DNA from 4 places in the Brevibacillus sp. HB1.1 genome. Region 1 is predicted to be linked to each of the others. Evidence: riboswitches for the same ligand, from Rfam matches in the RefSeq annotation. Region 1 holds a riboswitch; each other region holds the start of a gene.

Region 1 (2,186 bases):
AGGGGAGTCAGCGTCCAACAAGCCACTGGTCTATCAAAATAGACGGGGAAGGCGACGCTAGACGATGAACCCATAGTCAGGAGACCTGCCTGTTTCGACAACACTGATAGACCTACGGGAGATAGGGAGGTGTTAGAGATGGCTTGCGAAAAACAGCGCGTGGACAAGTGCGTCCCTCTTTTTCTGGCATTTTCTAACGATCGTCACGGTCGAGCGGAAAATGTTCTTTTTATTTTGGGCAGGATAAAAGAAGAGGAGGGCGTGCGATGATTCAACTTTTCATTTGCCAATGGTGCGGATATGTCGAGGAAAAAGAGCTGCCTGAGGAAGGTCAGGAGGGTGTGTTTCATTGCACTTGCTGCAGTATGGAAGAGGTAGAAAGCCTGTTCACTCCCAACTGAAAGCCTTGTCAAATCAGCTTACAATCAGAAAAGAAAGAATTTTGTTGACGCTTGCCTTGGAATTTCTTAGAATAAAGCTCAACAGCATAAATAGTTCTTATCCAGAGAGGTGGAGGGTCTGGCCCTATGAAGCCCGGCAACCGTCGCATATTGCGACAAGGTGCCAATTCCTGCGAGACGTTTCGTCTCGAAAGATAAGAAGCGGGTTACTCCATTAGTAGATGAACCTTCTTCTTAGCGAAGAAGGTTTTTTTTAATTTCATATTTTCTTTATCCAGAGAGGTGGAGGGACTGGCCCGATGAAGCCCGGCAACCGTCACGCATATTTTGTGACAAGGTGCCAATTCCTGCAGGACATATACGTCCTGGGAGATAAGGAGGAGGAGCATTAGCTACTAACAAGCCTTCTTCTTATCGAAGATGGCTTTTCTTTTTATCTAAAATTCGGGGTATGGGGTGGTCAGGATGAGTGCAGAAGTGGTACGCGTGGGATTATTGGGATTGGGAACAGTGGGTGGAGGCGTAATCAAAACGATCCGTTCGCAACAGGAGAAGCTGGCTTCTCGTCTGGGAAAACGAATTGAGATCGTCAAGGCCTTGGTGCGTGACTCGGAAAAAGAGCGGGCGGTTCATGTCGACCCGGCTTTACTGACAACTGACTTTGAGGAAGTATTGAGAAGCGATGTGGATATCGTGGTGGAGGTCATGGGCGGTGTAGAACCTACCTATGACTACGTCCGTGCTTTGATCGAAAAGGGCTGCCATGTAGTAACTGCCAACAAAGAACTTCTGGCGAAAAAAGGAACAGAGCTAGTCGATTTGGCAAATCAGCATCAAGTACATCTGGCCTATGAAGCGAGTGTGGCAGGGGGCATCCCGATCTTGAGCGTGCTCCGGCAGTTCCTTCGCACGAACGATATCCAAGGTGTTCGCGGTATTCTCAACGGAACAACGAACTTCATTTTGACGAAAATGGAAGCAGAACAGCTCTCTTATCAGGAAGTGCTCAAGCAAGCGCAGGAGTTGGGCTATGCGGAAGCAGACCCTCGTTCGGATGTAGAAGGCTTTGACGCTATGTACAAGTTGTACATCCTGGCACAGCTTGTTTACGGAGAATCGCTGCCGCTAGCAGATGTTGTTCGTAAAGGGATTTCAGATTTATCAGCGGGTCACATTCGGATTGCGAGTGAGCTGGGGTACCGGATCAAGCTCATCGCGCAGGCCTATCAAGCTGAACAAGGAATTCGCCTATCTGTTGAACCAACCATGCTTCCGCTGAGTCATCCGTTGGCGCAAATCCACGACGCGTTTAATGCTGTGCAGCTATCGGGCAACATCGTGGGAGACTTGTTGTTTACAGGAAGAGGGGCAGGAGAGCTCCCTACAGCAAGTGCAGTTGTAGAGGATTTGGCCTATTTATTGACACAGCCATTCACACCTCATCCTACTTGGAAAGAAAAAACGGCTGACAAAGCAGGAGTCACGGTGGATTCGGAGGAACGCGTCCTGTGTTATCTAGAGGGCTCATGTCATACTGCTACGCCAGATCGTGTCTTGTATTTCCTTCAGCAAGCAGGAGTCAACGTGCATAAACTAAAAGTCCAATTCGACTTGGGGGGCGTATTGCGTGCAGGTTTGATCGTGACAGGAATCAGTAAAGAGCACGAGTCCCTATTGAAAAATGATTTTGGCTTAGAAGTTCGCTGCTTCCCCATTATCGAATCTGCGTAAGTAAGAGGAAAAATAAGAAGAAAAGCCGTATTTCTAGTTACCTGGAAACACGGC
Region 2 (2,186 bases), on a different contig from region 1:
CACATTTGCTGAAAAGCGACATTAACAACCAGAGGCCGAAAAAGTTCTGAATAGGAATCACTATGGTGTAGTAAACGAGGTGTTGAGTTACATACGTGGGAAAAAAGTAATAAGTAGTCCCTAAAGCAACCGTAGAAAAAATCGCACTCGTCATAAAAAGATACAGTGTTTTCCGATAACTGGATTTGTAGTGTCGATACAAAAAGAGTGACAAGACAAAATTGACTGTAAGGATCAGCAGCGCAACCCATGTTCCTTCTCCACCTAGGTAGTACCGATAAACCAAGGCTTCAATCAGAAGGAGCAAGGCAATCTCGATTCCGCCATAAACCAGTCCGAAAAGAATGATGACATGTCGGATATCAAAGAACATGCCATTGGTGACGCTCGGGGCGAAGGTCATCGCGAGAAACATGCAGGCTGAGCTGGTGAAGACAATAAAGGAACGGCTGTAGTTCCTCATTTTGTCACGGTAATAGATGTTGAAAAACACAAACGGGATAATGGCGAAAAACCATTGAAGAATAACTTCTTTTAATAGACTCATGTAGCATCCCCATCGCAAATATTTGCTAGGCTTGTATCAATCTACGATAATTCGACAAGACACAACAAAATCCCTCTCGTTGTTACAGAACAAAATGGAATATTTATCAAGAAAATTCTTTCGGTAAACCTAGTTGACAGATAGGTAATTGCCAGATTATATTCTGTATATACTTATACAAACGTTCCGAAAATAGAAACTACTCTTATCAAGAGATGGCTGAGGGAATGGCCCTATGAAGCCCGGCAACCTAGCACGAGAGATTGTGTTCTTTCGAGCCAAGGTGCTAACTCCAACAGGTAGAATACCTGACAGATAAGAGGCGAGAATCTTGTCGATTTTTGTCCTCTTTCTCTGTGAAAGAGGATTTTTTGCTTTTATCATTTGTTTTCAAAGAGAAAAAGGGGGAACATTTGCGATGAAAAAGAAACTGGGATTACTGACTTCACTTATTGTGGCTGCGTCCGTTCTCGTTACGGCATGCGGCGGAGGAACAAGCACCGGAACCGGTAGCACGAACCAGTCAGGTGGGGAGAACGCGAAGAGAATCGCATTAATCATGCGTCAAAACGTAGGAACGTTCTCCGCACAATACATCAATGGCGTGAAGACAGAGGTGGAGAAAAACGGCGGTGAGTTGACCGTATTCAACGCGGATACCGATCTGGCAAAAATGGCGTCCAACCTCGATGCGGCTGTGAACCAAAAGTTTGATGGCATTCTGATCGACCATGGTACGGCAGAAGCGTTGCAGCAGGGTACGCAAAAGGCCGTGGATAAAAAAATTCCGGTTGTCCTGTTTGATACAGACATCAACATTCCGGGTGTGCCAGTTGTGGCGCAGGATGACAACAAGTTGGCAGAGCTGAGCCTGGAGAAGCTGGCTGCAGATACAAATGGCAAAGGCAGCATCGTAAAAATTTGGGTAGCTGGCTTTGCGCCTATGGAAAAACGCCAAGTGACGTATGAAGCTTTCCAGAAGAAATACCCGGACATCAAAGAGATTGCTGCATTCGGTTCTGCTACCAATAATACGGCACTCGATACACAAACGCAGATGGAAGCGATCTTGAAAAAGTATCCCAATAAAGGCGACATCACAGCAGTATGGGCGGCATGGGATGAATTTGCCAAAGGGGCGACACGTGCCATCCAGCAAGCAGGCCGTACGGAAATCAAAGTATACTCCATCGATTTGAGCGATGAGGATCTGCAAATGATCCAGGCGGAAAACTCTCCGTGGACAGCGACGGCAGCGGTAGACCCATCCAATATCGGGCGCATCCATGCCCAAACCGTGTTCCAAAAAATCAAAGGCGAGCAAGTGCCAGACAACGTGAAGCTGAATCCAGTGCTGGTGAAACAGGAAGACCTGCCGAAGGATAAGAAAGTAACGATGGGCGACCTGTCCCAATACGTACAAGATTGGGGCAAGTAAGAACCAAATTGACTTTTCCCGTTGATCTGTATCCGTCAACGGGATTTTTCCTTATAGAGGTTGGAACACGCAGGTAAACAGGAGGTGTGAAAAATGTCCACATTGCAGATGAAAGGGATGGCGAAGCAGTTTTCTGGGGTTCCTGCCCTGCGATCCGTCGATTTTGAGGTGCGCGCTGGAGAGGTTCATGCACTTCTCGGT
Region 3 (2,186 bases), on a different contig from region 1:
GTAAAATGCGCACCATTGTTGTAGGCTCCATCGGTGGAATGATCATTTCGGTCTGTTTAGGTGTTACACAAGATTTTACCGTATATGTCCTACTGTTATTATTGAATGGTCTGTTTTATGGATCCCTTTCTCCCGTTATGAATGCGCTGGCAGTGGTTTTATGGCCGGAGGGAGGCCGTAAAGGAATCAATCTGATTTACGTCGCCCTCAATGTGGGTGTAGCTGCCGGCTCTGCTTTAGGCGGCTTCTTGGCAAGCGTTTCGTTTGCTTGGACGTTTTTCGGAAATGCGATCACACAAGTAATTGTGCTGACGATGTTTATGCTCATTTTGCCGCGTCAGTTAAAACTGGCAGAGCAAAAACGTCAATTGCAGACGACTGCTCCCGAACAAGCAGAGGGAGAACTTCTACGAGAACCACAGCAAGAGACCAAGGTCGTATGGGGAGCATTGCTACTCTTATGCGGAGGGTTGCTCATTAGCTGGATTGTCTATGTACAATGGACAACGGTGCTGTCGACCTACATGCAATCCCTGGGCATTTCACTCCGTCAATACAGTCTGTTGTGGACGCTGAACGGCGGTTTGATCCTGTTTGGTCAGCCATTGATTGCGTGGGTCATACGACGCTTTGCCCGTACGCTAAAAGCACAAATGCTCTTGGGCGCTTATATTTTTGCCATGTCGATGTTGATTTTGTCTCAATCAACGGTTTATGCAGGCTTTGTTGCAGGCATGTTCATCATGACGCTGGGAGAAATGCTCGTATGGCCAGCGGTGCCGGCAGTAGCGGCACAGTTTACGCCAGAGGGACGAGAAGGCTTCATTCAAGGTCTGATTGCAGGGACTGGATCTGCTGGGAGGATGCTCGGACCACTTCTTGGCGCCTTCATTTTCCAATCGATTCATGCGCAGGGACTATTGTTCGTGATGGCGGGCTTGTGTCTGTTGTCTGTCGCATTCTTTGCCTTCCACACATCTTTTCAAAAAAGAAGGCATCAGGTACCCTTACAGAATCAAGCATCTTGACACGGTTTACGTGCTCAAGTAGTATGATATAGACGAAAAAACAGTATATTCCGTGTGTTTGACTTATTCAGAGAGGTGGAGGGACTGGCCCTATGAAGCCCGGCAGCGGATCTGTTCTATGCGATGGACAGATGCTGTGCCAATTCCAGCAGGATTTTTTCCTGACAGATAAGGACGTGACCAAGCTGATCTCCCCCTTTTTCTGTATGGAAAAAGGGGGTTTTACTGTATTGGGCCCAAGAAAGGAATGGAAGAAAGATGCGCATTCAACCCTCCGACATGATTGATCGACTCCCTACCCAGTTTTTTGCGACCCTGGTGGCAAAAGTAAACAAGGTCATTGCGCAAGGCCATGACGTCATAAACCTAGGGCAGGGCAATCCTGATTTGCCGACACCGCCACACATTATTGAAGAATTACAGGCGCAAGCGGCACAACCACTCCATCACAAATATCCGCCTTTTCAGGGACGCGTGGAACTGAAGCAGGCAGTGGCTCATTGGTATAAGCAAGAATTTGATGTGGACCTCGATTCGGAGGAAGAAGTCGCGATATTGTTCGGCAGCAAAACCGGACTCGTAGAGATTTGCCAAGTCCTTATGAATGCAGGCGATGTTGCACTGGTTCCAGACCCAGGCTATCCGGATTATTGGTCGGGTGTTGCTGTCGTAGACGGACGGATGGTCATGATGCCGTTGAAGGCGGAAAATGACTTCTTGCCTGACTACAGCCAGCTCTCCCAAACTGATTTGGATCGAGCGAAACTGATGTTTCTCAACTATCCGAACAATCCGACAGCAGTCAACGCACCCCTGGAGTTTTATGAGGAGACCATTCGTTTTGCCCGAAAACATGAAATCGTCGTCTGCCACGACTTCGCCTACGGGGCGATCAGCTATGACGGGAAAAAGCCGGTCAGCTTCATGCAGGTTCCGGGTGCAAAAGAAGTGGGTGTAGAATTTTATACCTTGTCTAAAACGTATAACATGGCAGGCTGGCGTGTTGGTGCTATGGTAGGAAATCGCGAGCTGGTTCGTCTGATTAATCTCATTCAGGACCATTACTTCGTCAGTCTGTTCGGAGCGGTACAGATGGCGGCAGCGAAGGCGATGACAGAGTCACAGCAGTGCGTTCGCGATCTCGTTGCTGTCTACGAA
Region 4 (2,186 bases), on a different contig from region 1:
AGATGGAGCAAATCGTGCAGGCAGTCAATGTAGCAGCCTCCACGATTCACCAGCTCAATCGGCAGGCGAACCGTGTAGAGGAAATTGTTGGCGCTATTAATCAGATCGCGACACAAACGAATCTCTTGGCGCTGAATGCGGCGATTGAATCGGCGCGTGCAGGCGAACATGGACGGGGATTTGCTGTTGTAGCGGACGAGGTACGCAAGCTGGCAGAACAAAGCGCGACAGCTACGCAGGAAATTACCGACATTCTGAAATCACTCCACCAGGAAAGTGAGAATGCGGTGCAGCATATGAGCAATGGGGAAACGTCTGTTGCAAAAGGCCAAGAACTGGCCGTGAAAACAGTGGCCTCCATCGAAGCAGTGCGTGCCGGGATGATGGCCTTCCTGCAAGCAGCTGATCAAGTAAGCTCCAGCATGGACCGGGTAAAAGTGCGTTCCGGAGAAGTTGCCATCGAGATGTCGACCATTACAGCCGTAACCGAGGAATCGGTAGCCAACTTAGAAGAGCTGTTTGCGACAGCAGAAAACCAGCATCAAAAAGTACGTGAGATTACGGAAGAGCTGGGCGAGCTGAATACGTTGTCTCATCGTCTCCAGCAAACCTTTCACGTGAAATAGGTTGTTTCTCGATGCTGAAAAGACGACTTTTTAAACTTTTATTCACTTTTAGAAGTGTTTGGAATTGAGAAAAAAGAATTGCATTTTCGAACCGTTCTGCTAGAATGAATTCCATTGTAACTAAATATATTCAGCTACCTTATCAAGAGCGGCGGAGGGACTGGCCCGATGATGCCCGGCAACCACTGATCATGTCTATGCATGAACAGAAAGGTGCCAATTCCTGCAAAACCTGTACCATGGTTTTGACAGATGAGGAAGAGAACGGCTACGTACGCAAACTCTTCCTCCGGGAAGAGTTTTTTTTGTTGTATTTGTAAAAGGGGAGGGGTAAATAAACGAACGATAAATTAATTTTATAAGAGAATATTCGTAAATAGTATTGAAAAAATGGGTAAAAAGCCGTACATTACCTAATAGGATAAAGAAAAACGTAAAGTTCGGATAGGGAGAGATACATCATGAAGAAGTTATTGCTGGCTTTAACGACATTCGCAGTATTGGCAACAGGGTGCTCGACTGGCACAAGCGTACCGGCAGATCAGCCAGGAGGACAAGCAGCAGGACAAGAGGGCGCGGACAAAAAGCGAATTGCCTTGATTTTGCCCGAGAAAATTGGTGTGAACCCGTTCTTTCAACAAATGGATGAGGGTGCAAAGAAAGCCGCACAAGAGCTGGGCGCAGAAGTGAAAACGATTGAATCTACGGACCATGGAGCGATTGAAGAGAATCTGCGCGTGGCTGTTGCAGAAAATTATGATTTGATCATCACTTCTTCCTTTACATCAGAGGATGCATTGAAAAAAGTAGCAACCGAAAATCCTGACCGTAATTTTGCGATTATTGATACCGTAGTGGATTTGCCAAACGTTCGCAGTGTTACCTTCCGCGAGCAGGAAGCGGCTTACCTGGTGGGAGCAGCAGCAGGTCTGGCAACGAAAACGAACAAAGTAGGTATGGTTGTCGCTCTCGATATTCCACAGTTGAAAAAATGGACAGTCGGCTTCGAAGAGGGCTTGAAAGCGACGAATCCAAAGGCAGAACTGATGGTCAACTATGTAGGAAGCTTCACTGACCCGGCAAAAGCGAAGGAATTGGCTTTGCTCCAAGCTTCCAAAGGCGCTGACTTCATTAACGGTGCAGCAGCTGTAGGCGACCTCGGCGTTTTCGAAGCGGCGAAGGAAAAAGGCTTCTTCACAGCAGGTCAGGACGTTGACCGTACGACGATCGATCCAGAGCATATCGTTCTGTCCCAATTGAAAGGGACCGACGCGGCAGCTTATGAAACCGTGAAGAACTTTGTAGAAGGAACGTTCAAACCAGGTGTTGTTGCGTACGGCTTGAAAGAAAAAGGTGTTGGCGTAACCTATGTCACGCACGAAAGCAAAACGCCTCTGAACGCTTTTATTGGACAAGAAGTCGTGGATAAAGTGAAAGCGATCAGTGATGAGATAGTAGCAGGCACCCGCCAAGTACCAGACAAGTTCTAATAAGGTAGTTCGGTGCTGAAAAGCTAACTTTTTGAACAATTATTTAAAGCTTGTGCACAGTGATGGATGT

The links. Region 1 has a riboswitch for S-adenosylmethionine ahead of HPY27_RS03275 (homoserine dehydrogenase). Riboswitches for the same ligand answer to the same signal wherever they lie in the genome.
Region 2: linked by a shared signal. The riboswitch ahead of HPY27_RS24480 (sugar ABC transporter substrate-binding protein) and the one ahead of HPY27_RS03275 (homoserine dehydrogenase) in region 1 are both predicted to bind S-adenosylmethionine.
Region 3: linked by a shared signal. The riboswitch ahead of HPY27_RS21555 (pyridoxal phosphate-dependent aminotransferase) and the one ahead of HPY27_RS03275 (homoserine dehydrogenase) in region 1 are both predicted to bind S-adenosylmethionine.
Region 4: linked by a shared signal. The riboswitch ahead of HPY27_RS13910 (BMP family lipoprotein) and the one ahead of HPY27_RS03275 (homoserine dehydrogenase) in region 1 are both predicted to bind S-adenosylmethionine.

What each region holds. Positions count from the first base shown of each region.
Region 1 is NZ_JABMIV010000001.1:667,947-670,132, reverse strand. It holds cobalamin riboswitch at 1-107, shown strand, start outside; gene HPY27_RS30325 (hypothetical protein) at 267-401, shown strand; SAM riboswitch class I at 496-602, shown strand; SAM riboswitch class I at 669-780, shown strand; gene HPY27_RS03275 (homoserine dehydrogenase) at 867-2,132, shown strand.
Region 2 is NZ_JABMIV010000011.1:203,485-205,670, forward strand. It holds gene HPY27_RS24475 (ATP-binding protein) at 1-547, opposite strand, end outside; SAM riboswitch class I at 750-869, shown strand; gene HPY27_RS24480 (sugar ABC transporter substrate-binding protein) at 966-1,985, shown strand; gene HPY27_RS24485 (sugar ABC transporter ATP-binding protein) at 2,079-2,186, shown strand, end outside.
Region 3 is NZ_JABMIV010000009.1:70,940-73,125, reverse strand. It holds gene HPY27_RS21560 (MFS transporter) at 1-1,028, shown strand, start outside; SAM riboswitch class I at 1,089-1,203, shown strand; gene HPY27_RS21555 (pyridoxal phosphate-dependent aminotransferase) at 1,287-2,186, shown strand, end outside.
Region 4 is NZ_JABMIV010000004.1:295,943-298,128, reverse strand. It holds gene HPY27_RS13915 (methyl-accepting chemotaxis protein) at 1-626, shown strand, start outside; SAM riboswitch class I at 763-885, shown strand; gene HPY27_RS13910 (BMP family lipoprotein) at 1,088-2,116, shown strand.